One region of the uncultured Martelella sp. genome, then DNA from elsewhere that is predicted to be linked to it. Evidence: predicted binding sites of a transcription regulator. Region 1 holds the regulator's gene; the other holds the start of a gene.
What was found. The regulator LexA, encoded in region 1, represses DNA repair genes until DNA is damaged. The targets are predictions, from matches to a motif close to TGTTCNNNNTGTGTTCNG.
Positions count from the first base shown of each region.

Region 2: the regulator LexA is predicted to act here: its motif matches at 4,016-4,033, upstream of ACHZCU_RS00985 (DNA recombination protein RmuC).

Region 1 covers NZ_CAXXFM010000002.1:233,367-241,400, reverse strand. Annotated here, with positions in the region: gene ACHZCU_RS18430 (ABC transporter ATP-binding protein) at 1-1,452, opposite strand, end outside; gene pcsA (phosphatidylcholine synthase) at 1,643-2,392, opposite strand; gene ACHZCU_RS18420 (UbiH/UbiF family hydroxylase) at 2,569-3,753, shown strand; gene ACHZCU_RS18415 (AEC family transporter) at 3,773-4,723, opposite strand; gene ACHZCU_RS18410 (cytochrome c biogenesis CcdA family protein) at 4,750-5,484, opposite strand; tRNA gene ACHZCU_RS18405 (tRNA-Lys) at 5,733-5,808, shown strand; gene lexA (transcriptional repressor LexA) at 5,990-6,697, shown strand; gene ACHZCU_RS18395 (ComEC/Rec2 family competence protein) at 6,651-8,034, opposite strand, start outside.
Region 2 covers NZ_CAXXFM010000001.1:165,871-173,904, forward strand. Annotated here, with positions in the region: gene ACHZCU_RS00955 (hypothetical protein) at 1-547, shown strand, start outside; gene ACHZCU_RS00960 (hypothetical protein) at 620-1,087, shown strand; gene arsC (arsenate reductase (glutaredoxin)) at 1,138-1,557, opposite strand; gene truA (tRNA pseudouridine(38-40) synthase TruA) at 1,639-2,385, opposite strand; gene fmt (methionyl-tRNA formyltransferase) at 2,385-3,323, opposite strand; gene def (peptide deformylase) at 3,377-3,925, opposite strand; gene ACHZCU_RS00985 (DNA recombination protein RmuC) at 4,084-5,283, shown strand; gene ACHZCU_RS00990 (ribokinase) at 5,381-6,280, shown strand; gene ACHZCU_RS00995 (nucleoside hydrolase) at 6,299-7,243, opposite strand; gene ACHZCU_RS01000 (Hsp20 family protein) at 7,372-7,776, shown strand; gene ACHZCU_RS01005 (DUF1150 family protein) at 7,867-8,034, shown strand, end outside.

The DNA.
Region 1 (8,034 bases):
CACCGCGATCCGCGTGGCGATTTCAAAGATCTCGTCGAGATCCTGCGAGATCACCAGCACGGCCGAGCCCGATCTGGCAAGATCGACCAGCGCCTGGCGGATATGGGCGGCAGCGCCGGCATCCACGCCCCAGGTCGGCTGGTTGACAATGATGACCTTGGGCTTGCGGTCCAGTTCGCGCCCGACGATGAATTTCTGCAGATTGCCACCCGACAGCGCGCCTGCCGCCGGGTTTTCACCGCTCTTGCGAACATCCATGAAGCCGGCGATCTCACCGGTGCGCGCCCGGGCGACGGCGCGACGGATGACCCTGAGCGGCCCACCGGCCAGAAAAATATCCGATTCGGCCTGATTGCGCGCGAGGATGAGGTTTTCCGACAGCGTCATCCCCGTGACCGCGGCATGACCGTGGCGCTCCTCGGGAACGAAACCCGCGCCAAGCTTGCGTCGTGCATTGATGCCCTTGGCGCCGACGGGCTGGCCGTCGATCTGGATGGAGATATTGTCATCGACCGGATATTCGCCGGAGAGCGCATCGAAAAGCTCCGACTGGCCGTTGCCGGCAACACCGGCGATCGCCAGGATTTCGCCGGCTTTGACTTCGAGGTAGATGTTCTTCAGCGCGGTGGAAAACGGCGTGCGCGCCGGCGCGGTCAGACCCTTGGCCTCAAGCAGAACCTTGCCGGCCTTCATCGCTTCCGGACGGGAGATTTCCGAAACTTCGCCGCCGACCATCATCCGCGCCAGCGAAGAGGCCGTCTCGTTGCGCGGGTTGCAATTGCCCGTCACCTTGCCGTGGCGCAGCACCGTGGCCTTGTCACAGATGCGCTGCACTTCTTCCAGCCGATGAGAGATATAGAGCACCGAACGCCCTTCGGCCTTCAGCTTGGCCAGCGTTTCAAACAGCCGGTCCGCCTCCTGCGGGGTCAGCACCGATGTCGGTTCGTCGAGAATGATCAGGCTCGGGTTCTGCAAAAGCGCGCGCACGATCTCGATCCGCTGACGCTCGCCGACCGAAAGGTCGGCCACATGGGCGCGCGGATCCAGCGGCAGGCCGTATTCGACCGAAAGCCTGCGTGATTCTTCCGCGATCTTCGCAAGCGAAATGCCGGGATCGAGCGACAGGGCGATATTCTCGGCCACCGTCAGCGCCTCGAACAGCGAGAAGTGCTGAAACACCATGCCAATGCCGATCTTGCGGGCAGCGGCGGGTGCTTCAATGCGCTGCGGCTTTCCCTCCCAGAGAATTTCGCCGGCGGAAGGCTCCAGCACCCCGAACAGCATTTTCACAAGTGTGGATTTGCCGGCGCCGTTTTCGCCGAGCAGAGCGTGAATTTCACCCTTATCGATATCGAGATCGATGCCATCGCAGGCAGCGAAGGTACCAAAATATTTTGTCAGCCCCTGAACGGACAGCAGTGATCCGCCCACATCATTATCATTTTGGTTCAAACTGCCCTCCGGTATCCACCCGAAAACGCGAAACCCGGTGATACCGAGTCTTTCGGCACCACATCCGGAAATTGACTAAAAAATAGAACATCCCCTATATTGCGCACAAATGAAGCACGAACCCTCATTGAAACGCAATGACTTTTGCCTGTTTCCCAACGACTTTATTCGCTTGCCGTGCTGGCGCTTGTCAAAATTCTGCCCGGGTTTCGGCCGCCCGCGAGCCGAGTTTGGGCAGGAATTGCAGCACCATGCCGATAAGGTAGAGATAGACGCCGCTCGCCACGAACAGCACCTCGATGAAGAGCGGCGCATCGAAACGGGCGAGAAGCGCGATGAAGCCGGTGACGCACCAGACCGCAAAAACGCCGAGATTGAGCGGCCGCAGCCGCTTGACCCGGACGGGATGCAGGAAATTGACCGGCGCGAAGGTCAGGGCCACTGACAGCACCACAATCGCCATGGCAAGCAGCGACGACGGCTGGATGACGAAGAAGGAGAACACCACCATGTTCCAGACCACGGGAAAGCCGGAGAAGAAGTTCTCATCCGTCTTCATGCCGCTGTCGGCATAATAGATCGCGCTGGAGACGACGATCAGCGCGGCGGCAACGAAGGACAACGGCTCCCCGATCATATGGGACTGGTAGAGCGCAAAGGCCGGCAGCAGAACATAGGTCACGTAATCGATGATGTTGTCGAGCATCACACCCGACCAGCTTGGCAGCACTTCGCTGACCTTCAGCCGCCGCGCGATCGGCCCGTCAATGCCGTCGACCAGCAGAGCGGCGCCGAGCCACCAGAACATGGCCACGAATCGCCCCTCGGCAGCGGCAACCACGCCAAGGAAAGCAAGGAACGAGCCCGATGCCGTCAGAATGTGGACGGAGAACGCCCGGATTTCGGCATAAGGTACTTTACGCTGGCTGAACAAACCCATTCACTTCCCGTAAAACTGTGTCGGCGGTTATTGCCCGGTTTTCTCTACCCCTACAATGCACCAGAAGCGCGTCCGCGTACAAAAAAAACATGATTTTCCAGAATTTTTCACGGCAAAATGCGCCTGGTCGCATTATATCGGTAACGAACAAATCGCAGGAAGACGAGGTTTCAGGCATGTCGGATTTTGAAATTGCCGTGATCGGCGGCGGTCCCGCCGGAATGATTTCCGCGCTGGCGCTTGCCCGTGCCGGCCGCAGGGTCGCGCTGGTGGCGCCGTCCCCCAGCGGCGGCGATCATCGCACAACGGCGCTGATGGACCATTCCATCGCACTGCTTGCCCGGCTTGGCCTGTGGCAGTCCGTGCGGCCGGAAGCCGCGCCGCTGAAGACCATGCGCATCATTGACGGCACGGGACGGCTGGTGCGCGCGCCGACGGTCAGTTTCCGCTCTGCCGAAATCGATCTCGAAGCCTTCGGCTACAACATTCCCAACACCGTTCTTGTCGGCAAGTTGAACGAAGCGATTGCGAGTGAGCCGAACATTACCCGTTTCGAGACCATTGCCGACGATTTTACCGTCGACAAGAATGGCGTTGCGGTGACGCTTGCCGGCGGCGAGACGTTTTCCGCCGAACTTATCGTCGGCTCCGACGGCCGGCGTTCGAAAGTGCGTGAAAATGCCGGGATCGGCGTGCGCCAATGGTCCTACAAGCAATCGGCTGTCGTGTTGAATTTCAGCCACGCACTTACCCATGACGATATCTCGACGGAATTTCACACCCGTGGCGGTCCGTTCACGCAGGTGCCGCTGCCGGCAAAGAACCGCTCCAGCCTGGTCTGGGTTATGGATACGCCGGCTGCCGAAGACATGGCGGCGCGGCCGGAAGGCGAGATCGCGGCGGCGATCGAGGAACGGATGCAGTCGCTTCTGGGCGCAGTCACCATTGAGGGACCGGTGCAGAAATGGCCGCTTTCCTCCATGGTTGCGAACCGTTTCGGCAAGGGTCGTACGGTTCTTGTCGGCGAGGCGGCCCACGCCTTTCCGCCGATTGGCGCACAGGGGCTTAACCTTTCGCTGCGCGACATCATGCGCCTTGCCCGCATGCTGGACGGCATCGACGGCGCGAAGATTTCCGCCAGAACCGGCGAACGCTATGATTTTCTGCGCAAGTCCGATGTCTGGAGCAGAACGGCCAGCGTCGATCTTCTGAACCGCTCTCTGCTTGCCGATTTCATTCCCGCGCAGCTTGCCCGCTCCGCCGGCCTCTACATGCTGTCGGCCGTGCCGCCGCTGCGCCAGTTTGCCATGCGCGAAGGCGTTCAGCCCCTCAGGGGGATCAAGGAGCTGTTCGCCGGCTGAAGCCTGTTTTAGCCCTTGCCTATAGCGGCAGGGCGGTAGCGTCGATCAGAAGCAGAAGACCGGCCAGCGTTACCGCCGAACAGATTGTGGTGATCAGAATCGTCGCGGAGGCCCGCTCGTACCAGATGCCGTATTGCTGGGCGATCACGAAGACATTGGTGGCCGTCGGCAAGGCTGCAAGAAGCACGGCGGCTTCCACCCAGACCGGATCGAAGCCGCCATGCAGCATCATGAAGGCATAGACCAGCACCGGATGTAAGATAAGCTTGGCAGGAACGATGTAGCCGATCTCTACCGGCACGCGCTTTACCGGGCGCAGAGCAAGCGTCACCCCCATGGCAAAAAGCGCGCATGGCGCGGCAGCCTGTGCCAGATAGTCCACCAGCCGGTTGAACGCATCGGGCGGCTGAACACCGCTCGCGGCAACGGCAAACCCCAGAGCGGTTGCAATGATGAAGGGGTGCAGCAGCGCCTTTGTCAGCACCTGGCGGGCAAGTGATGCCTTGCGCACCGCCCCGCCATCCGCCACCGCCATTATCGACGGTGCGACGATGAAATGCAGCGCATTTTCAAAGCAAACGATCAAGGCGACGGGAACGGCTGCCGCCTCGCCAAGCGCCAGAATGGCAAGACCCGGCCCCATATAGCCGATATTGCCGTAAGCGCCCGCAAAGGCCTGGATCGTGCTCTCGCGCACGCCGTTGCGTTTCCAGAAATAGCCGGCGGCAAACAGCAGCGAAAACACGGCATAGGTCGCCAGCAGATCGACAGAGATGAAATCAAGCCGGGTCAGCTGGTCGAAAGGCGTGTTCGAAACCAGCTTGAAGAACAAGGCCGGCAATGCGGCATAGACGATGAATACATTGAGCCAGACAAGACCGGATTCCGGCTGCCGGATGAGCCTGGCGGCGATGAAGCCGACGGCAATCAACCCGAAGAACGGAAAGAGAAGCCCTAGAATATCTGACATGGCGCAAAACCCGGGGTTCGCAGGCCCTAGCCGATCTGCGACAGAACGGGGAAGGTCTGCTGGAACCAGATCGCCATATCGGCAATGAAGCCGAAAAGAAAGGCAAGGCCGGTGAGAATCAGCAGCACGCCCATGATTTTTTCAATCGTGCCAAGATGTTTGCGGAACCGCGACAGGAAGCGCATGAAGGCGCCGGAAAAAAGCGCCGCAATCCAGAACGGCACGGCAAGGCCGAGCGAATAGATCGCCAGCAGCACCGCCCCGTTGGAAACCGTATCGCGTGTGGCTGCGACAGCGAGAATGGCCCCCAGAACCGGCCCGATGCAGGGCGTCCAGCCGAAAGCAAAGGCCAGCCCCATCACATAGGCGCCGGACATGCTCGCCGGCTTGCCGCCGCCATGAAACCGCGCCTCGCGCGACAGGAAGGGGATTTTCAGCACACCAAGAAAGTTCAGCCCCATGATGATGATGATCACGCCGCCGACCTTGGCCAGAATATCGATATATTGACGCAAAAGCTGACCGATGGACGAGGCCCCTGCCCCGAGCGCCACGAAAATCGTCGCAAAGCCGAGCGTAAAGAACAGCGCCGGCAACAACACCCGCGCCGGCCGGACGGTCGTGTCCCCCCTGAACTGATCGATCGAAATGCCCGCCATGTAGCAAAGATAAGGCGGCACCAGCGGCAAAACGCAGGGTGAGAGAAACGAAAGCGCACCGGCAAGAAGCGCCGTCAACAGGGAAATATCACCGATCGACACCTGAAATCCTCTTGTCACTCGGCCGTTGGCGAAAGCGCGTCCGGCACCAGCAGATAACCGCCTGAACGGCGGACCGTAAACTGCCGGTTCCTTAAACCACAGCGGCGTTGAATTCCAATCACCTTTCCGCGCATCGCCCCCAACATCAAATTGTCGCCTCGGAGCCGAATTTCCGGGTTGACCTTCTGCAAGACCCTTTCTATGTTCCGCCCACTTTCCGCCGGCCCTTCAACAGGCGCCGGCCTCGGGAGCGCGTAGCTCAGCTGGTAGAGCAACTGACTTTTAATCAGTAGGTCCAGGGTTCGAACCCCTGCGCGCTCACCATTGTTTGCCGAGAATTTTTCTCCTTTCGAAATTGAAACAACACTTTCTAACGCACCCCTTTGCACCCGCCTTCATGCCTCCATTGACCGCAATCGAGGCCGCTCTGCTATTTCCAGCTTGCGGAACACAGATAGAACAGATATAAACGTTCTGTATTTGTTTCGAAGGCAAGGGGCTGCAAATGCTGACTCGTAAACAACAGGAACTGCTGTATTTCATCCATGAACGGATGAAGGAGACAGGCATTCCCCCGTCTTTCGATGAAATGAAGGAAGCCCTGGATCTGGCGTCCAAATCGGGCATTCACCGGTTGATCACGGCGCTGGAGGAACGGGGTTTCATTCGCCGGCTTCCCAACAGGGCGCGCGCGCTTGAAATTCTGCGCATGCCGGAAAGCCTTGGTTCTCAGCCGCCACGCCGCGGCTTTTCACCGAGCGTGATTGAAGGCAGCCTCGGCAAGACGCCTGCCGAAAGCAAGACACCGGCTGCCGGAAATGACAGCGGCTCGACCGATATCCCCGTCATGGGGCGGATTGCAGCCGGCGTTCCGATCTCGGCCATACAGGAAAACACCCACGCAATTGCCGTTCCGGCCGAAATGCTGGGAACCGGCGAACATTATGCGCTGGAAGTTAAGGGCGATTCGATGATCGAAGCCGGGATATTCGACGGTGACACGGTGGTCATCCGCAATATCAACACAGCCGCCCCGGGCGATATTGTCGTGGCGCTGGTGAATGACGAGGAAGCAACGCTGAAACGTTTCCGCCGCAAGGGCGCATCGATTGCACTGGAAGCCGCCAACCCGGCCTATGAAACCCGGATATTCGCGGCCGATCAGGTCAAGGTTCAGGGCAAGCTTGTCGGCCTGATCCGCCGCTACCACTGAAGAAATCGAGGGTTTTCGGCAGGCTGACAGGATCAGCATACGAATCGGAACGCCAACTATAGAGGCGGTGTTGGTTCCACTGACGCTTTACTGCCGTGATGGCAGGCGTGACGGAAACGTGGGTTCTCACACAGGAACCGGTCGGGTTAGGCTCTGAGGACGTGGTGTTTCCGTTTCTTGATTTTGAACCATCGGTATCTTGGACGGTAAACTGCAAGGTGCCGTTTTGGCGGCGCAGTGCTGGTGTGATGAGAAAACCAGGCGAACGGCATGTCTGAAAACCGGGCCGGTAGACGCTGATGATGATGTCGGCGTGATCGCAGGCAGGGCCTACGAGCGCGGGCCGGAATATCTGTGCTACGGTCAGACCGCTTCCGGGAAGCGATGCCACACACCATTCGCCCTTTTCACAAATGAATACACCGGATTGCGTCCGCGCGGCCTTTATATCCTCGGCAAGGGCGGTGCTTGCATTGGTGATTTGTCCAGCATCCAGGCGGTCGAACCGGTCCGTGTCTTTCAGTATCGCAGCGTTGTTTTCGGTTTCGCTCGGCGGTCGTGTGGCGTTGATGGCAAGTGCGCTCTGCCACTGATCGAAGATGAAGGAAGGCGGACGGCGCTTGCTGAGCGCGGCCGTATCACCGGTGACAATCGCAACCAGCGCGCCGTCTTCGGAGACAAGCAGAAGCGGCGACCGGTCGCCTTGAGAAAAGGCGGGCAAGGCAAAGGCAATTGCCATCGGCACCAGTCCGACAAGCCTGAGGCGGGTGCGCAGCAGAACCAGCAGCATGAACCCGACAAGGAAAAGCAGCAGAAATCCGCGGGGCATCGCACCGGTATCGAGCGCGCCGCCAAGACCATTGACCCATTCCGCAATGGCAATCACCCGGTCGAGCCCCCAGCCCATGGCCAAAAGAAAGGGGCCGTGCAGATTGAGCGGCATGGCCAGCATGGCCAGCAGCCCGGAGGGCATCACCAGAAAGGTGACAATCGGCATGGCGAGCAGATTGCCAAGCAGACCGTAGCCGGCAATCCGCTGAAAATGCGCCATGGCAATCGGCGCTGTCGAAAGCCCGCCGATAAGTGCGGTCAACAGAATACCGAAAGCCCCCAGCATGACGATGCGGACCACTGTGCCGACCGGCATCGACGCCGGGCGAGCATATTCGCGACGCTGCCAGAAGCTGTAGCCCGCAATAAGCGCCAGTGTTGCGGCAAACGACATCTGCATGCCGGGGCCGACTGCTTCCGACGGCGAAACGACGAGGATGACGAGCCCCGCAAGAGCGACATTGCGCATGCTGATGGCCGGACGGTCGGCGACGGCGGCAAGCAGC
Region 2 (8,034 bases), on a different contig from region 1:
CCTCTGGCTTCTAATCAAGGCCAATCCGGCCCACACACGCTATCTTGATTTTACCGAACGCGGTCTGGCGCGTTCGTTCTGGGCGCTTGCCTATTCCTTTCCCTTCATGGTCGCCAGCGAACTTGTCAGCCTTTCAAGGCTGATGCCGCAAACGGTAACCGTCAGCGCCCAGACGATTTTCAGAAGTGCGCTGGTTCAGGGGCTGGGCTGGATGGGCCCAATCGTCGTGCTGGGCGTCGTCTGCATGGTCTCGGGCATGCCGCGCTCGTTTCTGAAGATCGTGGTCACCACCAACTGGATTTCCCTGCCGATCAATATTTTCGCGGCTCTGGCAATCTTTCTGATCGCCACCGGCCTTCAGCCGCTGGCCAGCATATTGCTGCTGCTCTTCCAGGCTGTCGTGCTGGCCGCATTCCTGCTTGAAATCCGGATCGTCTACCTGCTGATGAACGACAAGGCGCTGCCGACAGCGACCGCCATCATCGCCTCGGCGATCACAGCGCTTTTGATTACCGACCTCGGCACACGCTATATCGTGGGCGGGTGACCGGCGCTTCGGCTTGACAGCACTGCCTGCTGCCGCAATCGTAACGCGACGTTTTATTGGGGGTGTGAGGGTATGAAAACGAGATCGTTTCTTTCTATTGCCATGCTTGCAGCGCTGACCGGTTGCCAGACCGGGCCGATCGACGTGCTCTACAAGGAAGGCAGCACCCGCGCCGAACGTCAGGAAGCCTATGACCAGTGCTTCATTCAGGCGTTGAAGGAAGTGCCGCAAAACATGGTCACCGAGGTTTCCGGCGGCTACAGCGTTCCCGGCTTCATCGACTGCAATACCGATGGCGACAGGACCTATTGCGGCGAGGTCGGCGGCTATACCACCCCCGTCACCAGCTTTAGCTACGACACCAATGAACGGCTTCGAAACCGCTTCATCAATCGCTGCCTTGTCGACAAGGGGTTTACCACCATCGAGCGGCCGATCTGCGAGACGCGTGAGGAACGCACTGCCTATGCGCTGCTGCCCGAACAGCCCAACGCCACCCGCATTGCCTGCGTCGCGGGACAGAGTTTCGAACCGAACTGAGTTGAAAAGCGGATTGACGGCGACGGGCATGCAGCCATCGCCGCCGGAATTCACTCGGTCCTGTTCGTATCCGAAATAACCACCGCGCCGTCTTCCTTCGAAAACGCGCCGATATCCGGGTTTTCCAGAATATCCAGCACGGTTTCGGACGGACGGCAAAGCTTTGTGCCCTTGGCGGTCACGACAATCGGCCGGTTGATCAGGATCGGATGGTCCATCATCGCGTCAATCAGCACATCGTCGGACAGCGCCGGGTCGTCCAGCCCCAGTTCGTCATAAGGCGTGCCCTTGCGCCGCAGAAGATCGCGGACCGGAATGCTCATTTCCGCAATCAGCGCCACAAGGCGATCACGCGTTGGCGGTGTTTTCAGATATTCGATGATTTCGGGCTCCACGCCGGACTGACGGATCATCGCCAGAACATTGCGCGAGGTGCCGCATTTCGGGTTGTGATAGATCGTCACCGGCATGGCGGACTCCAACATATCCACAAATCTGGAATTATTGATACGTAAAATCCGCGTCGGATGCAAGTCGCTAGGCACCGGCAATCACGGATAGTCCACCTGCATGAAATAAAGCCCCTCAGGCGGCGCCACGGTTCCGCAGGCGCTGCGATCGCGGGCTTGAAGCGCGGCTGCAACATCATCGGCGCTCATCTTGCCCTCGCCGGCCAGTTTCAGCGTGCCGGCAAAGGAGCGGATCTGGTTGTGCAGAAAACTCTGCGCCGAGGCCCGGATTTCGATCACCTCGCCGGTGCGGGTCACATCGAGCCGGTCCAGCGTGCGCACCGGCGAATTCGCCTGGCATTGCGCCGAGCGGAAGGTGGTAAAGTCATGACGGCCGACAAGCCTTTGCGCGGCGGCGTGCATGGCCTCGTGGTCAAGCGGGCGCGGCACCCACCAGGCGCGCATGTGATCGACCGCCAGATGGGCCCTGCGATTGATGATGCGATAGAGATAATGACGCTTGAGGGCGGAAAACCGCGCGTCGAAATCATCGTCGACCGGCACCACCTCCGTTACGGCAATACTGTCCCTGGCGATACGCAGATGGGCGTTGATCGCATTGAGCAGGGTGAACGCACTCCATTCCCGGCCCAGATCGAAATGGGTGACCTGGCCGAGCGCATGAACGCCGGAATCGGTGCGCCCCGCGCCGCGGATCGTCACATCTTCACCGGAAAAGCCCTTCACCGCCTCCTCCAGCGCACTTTGCACGGACCGCCCCGTCGCCTGCCGCTGCCAGCCGACATAGGGCGTGCCATCATATTCGACCGTGAGACGGTAGCGCGGCATCAGGACAGGACCGTGCCGGGGGCAAGCGGATTGCCGCGCAGAAAATCCTCAGCCGAAAGCACCTTGCCGCCGGCCTTTTGAAGCCGTGTCAGGCAGACGGCGCCTGTGCCGCAGGCGATGGTGAGCGGTGTTGTGTCAACAACCGTTCCCGCCGGGCCACTGCCCTCGCCGATCCGGCTTTCATGGACCTTCACGCGCTCGGCCCGCCGCTCCGTCGGCATCTCGGACCAGGCGCCGGGAAAAGGGGCAAGCCCGCGAATGTGATTGTGCACCGCCTCTGCCGGCTGTGTGAAATCGATCCGGGTTTCGCCCTTGTCGATCTTCTTCGCATAGGTCACGCCATCTTCGGCCTGCGGGGTCAGCGGCAGGTCGTCGTTTTCCAGCTTTGCCATGGCTTTGGCCATCAGCTTCGCGCCCTTCAGCATCAGCTGATCGTGGAGGTCTCCGGCGGTCATGTTCGCGCCGATGGCGACTTTTTCCGTCAGCGCGACGGGGCCGGTATCAAGACCCTTGTCCATACGCATGACCATCATGCCGGTCTCGCTGTCGCCGGCCATGATGGCGCGCTGGATCGGGGCCGCGCCGCGCCAGCGCGGCAGCAGCGAGGCATGGCCGTTATAGGCGCCGAGACGGGTTCCCGAAAGAACCGCTTCCGGCAGGATCAGACCATAGGCGACCACCACGGCAACATCGGCATCAAGCGCGCAAAATGCCGCGCGCTCTTCGTCCTGTTTGAAATTGAAGGGCGTGCGCACTTCAAGGCCAAGCAGTTCGGCGGCCTGATGAACCGGCGACTTGACCTCGGAAAGGCCGCGCCGGCCGGCCGCGCGCGGCGGCTGGGTGTAGACGCAGGCGATTTCATGTCCCGCCTCGCACAGCGCCCGCAAGGTCGGAACGGCAAAATCGGGCGTTCCCATGAAAACGATCCTGAGCGCCATTGTCCGTCCTTTCGCGATGTTCACAGTTCTGTGGGCAAGCTGCCGGCCGCAGCCTACAGCTTTTGCTGCCGCGCCGCCTTGGCAAACCGCTTGATCACCCGGTCGCGCTTCAGTTTCGAGAGATAGTCGATGAACAGGGCGCCATCCAGATGGTCGATCTCGTGTTGCAGGCAGGTCGCAAGCAGGCCGTCGGCCTCGATTTCCTGCTGCTTGCCGTCAAGATCGGTATAGCCCACCCGCACGCTTGCGGGACGCTCGACCTCGGCAAAGAATTCGGGGATCGAAAGGCACCCCTCCTCATAAACCGAGCGTTCGTCGGAAGAGGAAAGAATGGTCGGATTGATCACAACAAGAGGATTTTTTTCTCTCTCCTGTTCCGGGGCGTTTCCATCTTCATCTTCGCCCTTGCTGGTGACATCGACCACCAGCATGCGCCGGGGCACGCCGACCTGTATCGCGGCCAGCCCGATACCGGGCGCCTCGTACATGGTTTCCAGCATGTCGCCAGCAAGTTTCTTCAGGTCGTCGTCTACACGCTCGACCGGTTCGGAGACCTTGCGAAGCAGCGGGTCCGGCAGAATTATCAAAGGCATCGTCGTCATGCGTTTCCCTTAGCGCAAGTTTGGCAAAGAAGAAACGGTTTCGTTTCGCCCAAAGCCACCGTTCATTGCGATCCACGCCATTCTCAGATATGTTCACGTTTTGATCTTTTCAAGGCGTCGATTTATGCTAGTCTCCCCGGACGGAAGGAACAGCGCGGATGGAACGACTGGCACATGAAATCGCGACAGCCGGGCCCGGCATGATCGGCCTCGGTGTCGCCGTCCTGCTGGCACTCCTCGCCGCCATCGTCATTACGGCGTTCAGGCGGGGTACGGGCCGGCGCGCGGACACACTGGAACGCGAGTTGCAGAATCTGGTCCGCGCCCAGACGGAGATGCAGGGCCGGATGGCGACCATGGCCGAGCTTTTCGGCAACCGGCAGGCGGAGCTCGATGCCTCGCTCGGCACCCGTCTCGACGGCCTGTCGCGGCGAATCGGCTCCACCCTGCATCAGCAGCACCAGACCACCCACGAGAACCTGCGCCGCCTGCAGGAGCGGCTGGCGGTGATCGATGCAGCCCAAAACAATATCCAGTCGCTCGCCAAGGACGTCGTCGGGCTGCAGGCAATCCTGTCGAACAAGCAGACCCGCGGCGCTTTCGGACAGGGACGCATGGAGACAATCATCGCCGATGCCCTGCCGGCGGGCACATTCCGGTTTCAGGCCACGCTTTCAAACGGAACCCGGCCGGATTGTGTGGTCGACATGCCCAATGGCGCGCCGCCGCTGGTGATCGACGCCAAATTTCCGCTGGAGGCCTGGAACGCATTTCGCGACGCGCAGGACGATGACGCGAAACGCGCCGCCGGCCAGCGCTTCCGCCGCGACCTCGACACCCATATTCGCGATATTTCCGGCAAATACCTGCTGCCCGGCGAGACTCAGGATACTGCCTTCCTGTTCGTGCCGTCGGAATCGATCTTCGCCGATATCCATGAACATTTCGAGGCAAACGTTCAGCGCGCCCATGCAGCCCGCGTGGTGATCGTTTCGCCGACACTGCTGCTATTGTCCATCCAGGTGGTGCAGGCGGTCATGAAGGACCAGCGCATGCGCGAACAGGCCCATCTGATTCAGGGCGAGGTCGCGCATCTGATCGGCGATCTCGGCCGGCTGAACGAGCGCGTGGAAAAGCTCAACAGCCATTTCTCGCAGGCCCGGCAGGATGTCGAACAGATCCGGGTCTCGACCGGAAAAATTGCCCGGCGCGGCGAACGGATCGGTGCGCTTGAATTCGAAACCCGGGCAGACCCGGCAGCAGACAGGAATGACAATCCGTCTACTCCCGAAGAGGCAGATGATCCGACCACGTCCGGCGTCGGGCGCATGAAACTGCGCGTCGTCGACGAGGATTGATTGTCATTGCCGCAACTTGGCAATAAAACCGCTGAAAACGGCGTTTGGCGACGGGATTGCCTTCGCCGCCATCAACACGATGCGAGGAGACATTGCCATGATCACGGTTTTCGGGTCCATCAACATGGATCTCATCAGCACCACCGAGCGCCTGCCGGAACCGGGCGAAACCGTGGCCGGGCTTTCATTTTCGACCGCTCCCGGCGGCAAGGGCGCAAACCAGACGCTGGCCGCCCGCCGCGCCGGTTCGGATGTGGCGATGGTGGGCGCGGTCGGCAGCGATGAATTCGCCACACCGGCAACCGCACTTCTGGCCGATGCCGGCGTCGACCTGTCGGCGCTCAAGATCTCCGACGGAGCAACCGGCACGGCGACGATCCTTGTCGGCGGCGACGGCGAAAACGTCATCGTGCTCAATGCCGCGGCCAACTTCACGCTGAGCGAAGATGACGCCCGGGCGGCCGTGGAACGCATGTCGGCGGGCGATATTCTGATGCTGCAGCTTGAAATTCCGGCGCCGGCCATCCGCGCTGCACTGGAAGCCGCCCGCAAGAAGGGCGTGACGTCCGTTCTCAACACCGCGCCGCTGACACCGCAGGCCGCCGAACTTGCCGCGCTGGCGGATATCGTCATTGCCAATGAAACCGAGTTCGAACGCCTTGTCGGTGCGGAAGAACTCGGCAGCGAAGGCCGGATCGCGATGCTGAAAACCCATCACGACCGCACGGGCCAGACCATGGTGATCACCCTTGGCGGCGACGGCGTCATCGCCATGCATGAAGGCGCTTTCTTCAAGATCGATGCGCTGAAAATCGACCCCGTCGACACAGTCGGCGCGGGCGATACATTTTGCGGCTATCTTGCCAGCGGCCTGGAACAGGGGCTTTCGTTCGAGGCTGCGGCCCACCGCGCTTCGGTCGCCGGCGCCCTGGCCTGCCTCAAACCCGGCGCCCAGCCCTCGATCCCGACCGCTGACGACGTCGCCAAACGGCTGTAACAGCGGGCACCCGTCCGGTCAGAGACGAGCGAGCCGCTCCGTCAGCAACGCGAAAAAGCCGGTCGCATCGGCCTTGCCGATCACCAGCGCATTCGGCTTGCGATCGGTTACATGCCACCAGTCGACGACGGTTTCGCCGAGCGTGAGCTCCGAAACGGTCTCGATCTCGACATTGCAGTGACGCCCGGAAAACAGCTCCGGCTTCAGCAGATAGGCCGTTACCGACGGGTCATGCAGCGGCCCGCCGTCCGAGCCGTATTTCTCCAGGTCGAAGCGCTCGTAAAAGCGCAGCATTGCGGCCATGGCCTGCGCCGCCGGCCGGCCGATCGCATCAATCCTGTCGACACGTTCCTTCAGGCAGAGCAATTGATGGGTCACATCAAGCGGCATCATCACGATCGGAATACCGGAGGCGAATACGGCTTTGGCGGCCTCCGGATCGACATAGATGTTGAACTCGGCCGACGGCGAAATATTGCCGCCCTCGAAATAACCGCCGCCCATCATCACGATTTCCTGCACTCGACCGACGATTTCCGGCGCCTTTTCGAAGGCCGTCGCGATATTGGTCAGCGGACCGAGTGTGCAAAGCGTGACGGTATTTTCCGGCTCGCTCTTCAGGGTTTCAATGATGAAATCAACGGCGTGCATCGCCTGCAGCGGCATCGCCGGCGCGTCAAGCTCGGGACCGTCAAGACCGGTCTTGCCATGCACATGCTCGGCGGTGACCAGCGGCCGGCGCAGCGGACGGTCGCAGCCGGCAAACACCTTCATATCCGGCCGCCCCGACAATTCGCACACGATGCGCGCATTGCGCTCGGTCAGCGCCAGCGGCACATTGCCGGCAACAGCCGTGATGCCGAGAACATCGAGCTCCTGAGGGCTGGCCAGCGCCAGCATGATCGCCGCAGCGTCGTCCTGCCCCGGATCGGTGTCGATGATGATTTTTCGTGCGCTCATGATGTCCGTCTCTGCCCTGGTGAAATACCAATTGGTGAATGGCGACTGGTCCTGCACTTGTCAAGCCGACGCGGTCTTGCGACGCTTGTGTCGATGCCCCATATCGCAAGAACAAGGACCGGAGCAGCCCAATGCCGAGAATCGACCTGCGTATCAATCCGACGATGCTGGAAAACCGTGCGCAGGACGCTGCACTCAAGGGCGCATCCGGTTACCCGCCCTTTGATGTCGAATGGTTTCCCGATGAACCGGCCGGCATTTTCCTGAGGATCACGCTCGCGGTTGCCGGTTTCGATGAGAGCGAACTCGATGCCGTCGCACAGGACAATATTCTCGTGGTCAGCGGCAATCGCGAAGAACGGGAAGACGGCGAATACCTGTTTCGCGGCATTGCCGGGCGCCAGTTCCGCCGGCAGTTCGCACTGGCGGACGGGATGGAGGTTGTCGGCGCAAAACTCGATCGCGGCCTTCTCGCAATCGACATCGCCAGACGGCCGCAAGAGGTACGAAAAATTAAGATTTCGGTTTCACAATAGCCTTTGAAACATGCAGGCAGGTCGTTGGGAAGACAATATTTCCAGCGCCTGTGCCGACATCACAGCGAAAAGACAAAGGCGCCCGTTCCCATGAAATTTCCGTCCGCGGCAACCGCTTTCGAAACCGATCAGCTCGCCGCCTTCGGCGCCGGCCACCTTGGCTATTTCCGCGCATTTGACCGGGAAGAAGCGCTTCGCCAGTTTCCCGATGCGGAAAGGCTGGAATCGGCAGAAAAGCTCTGGGCGCTGTTTCGGGCA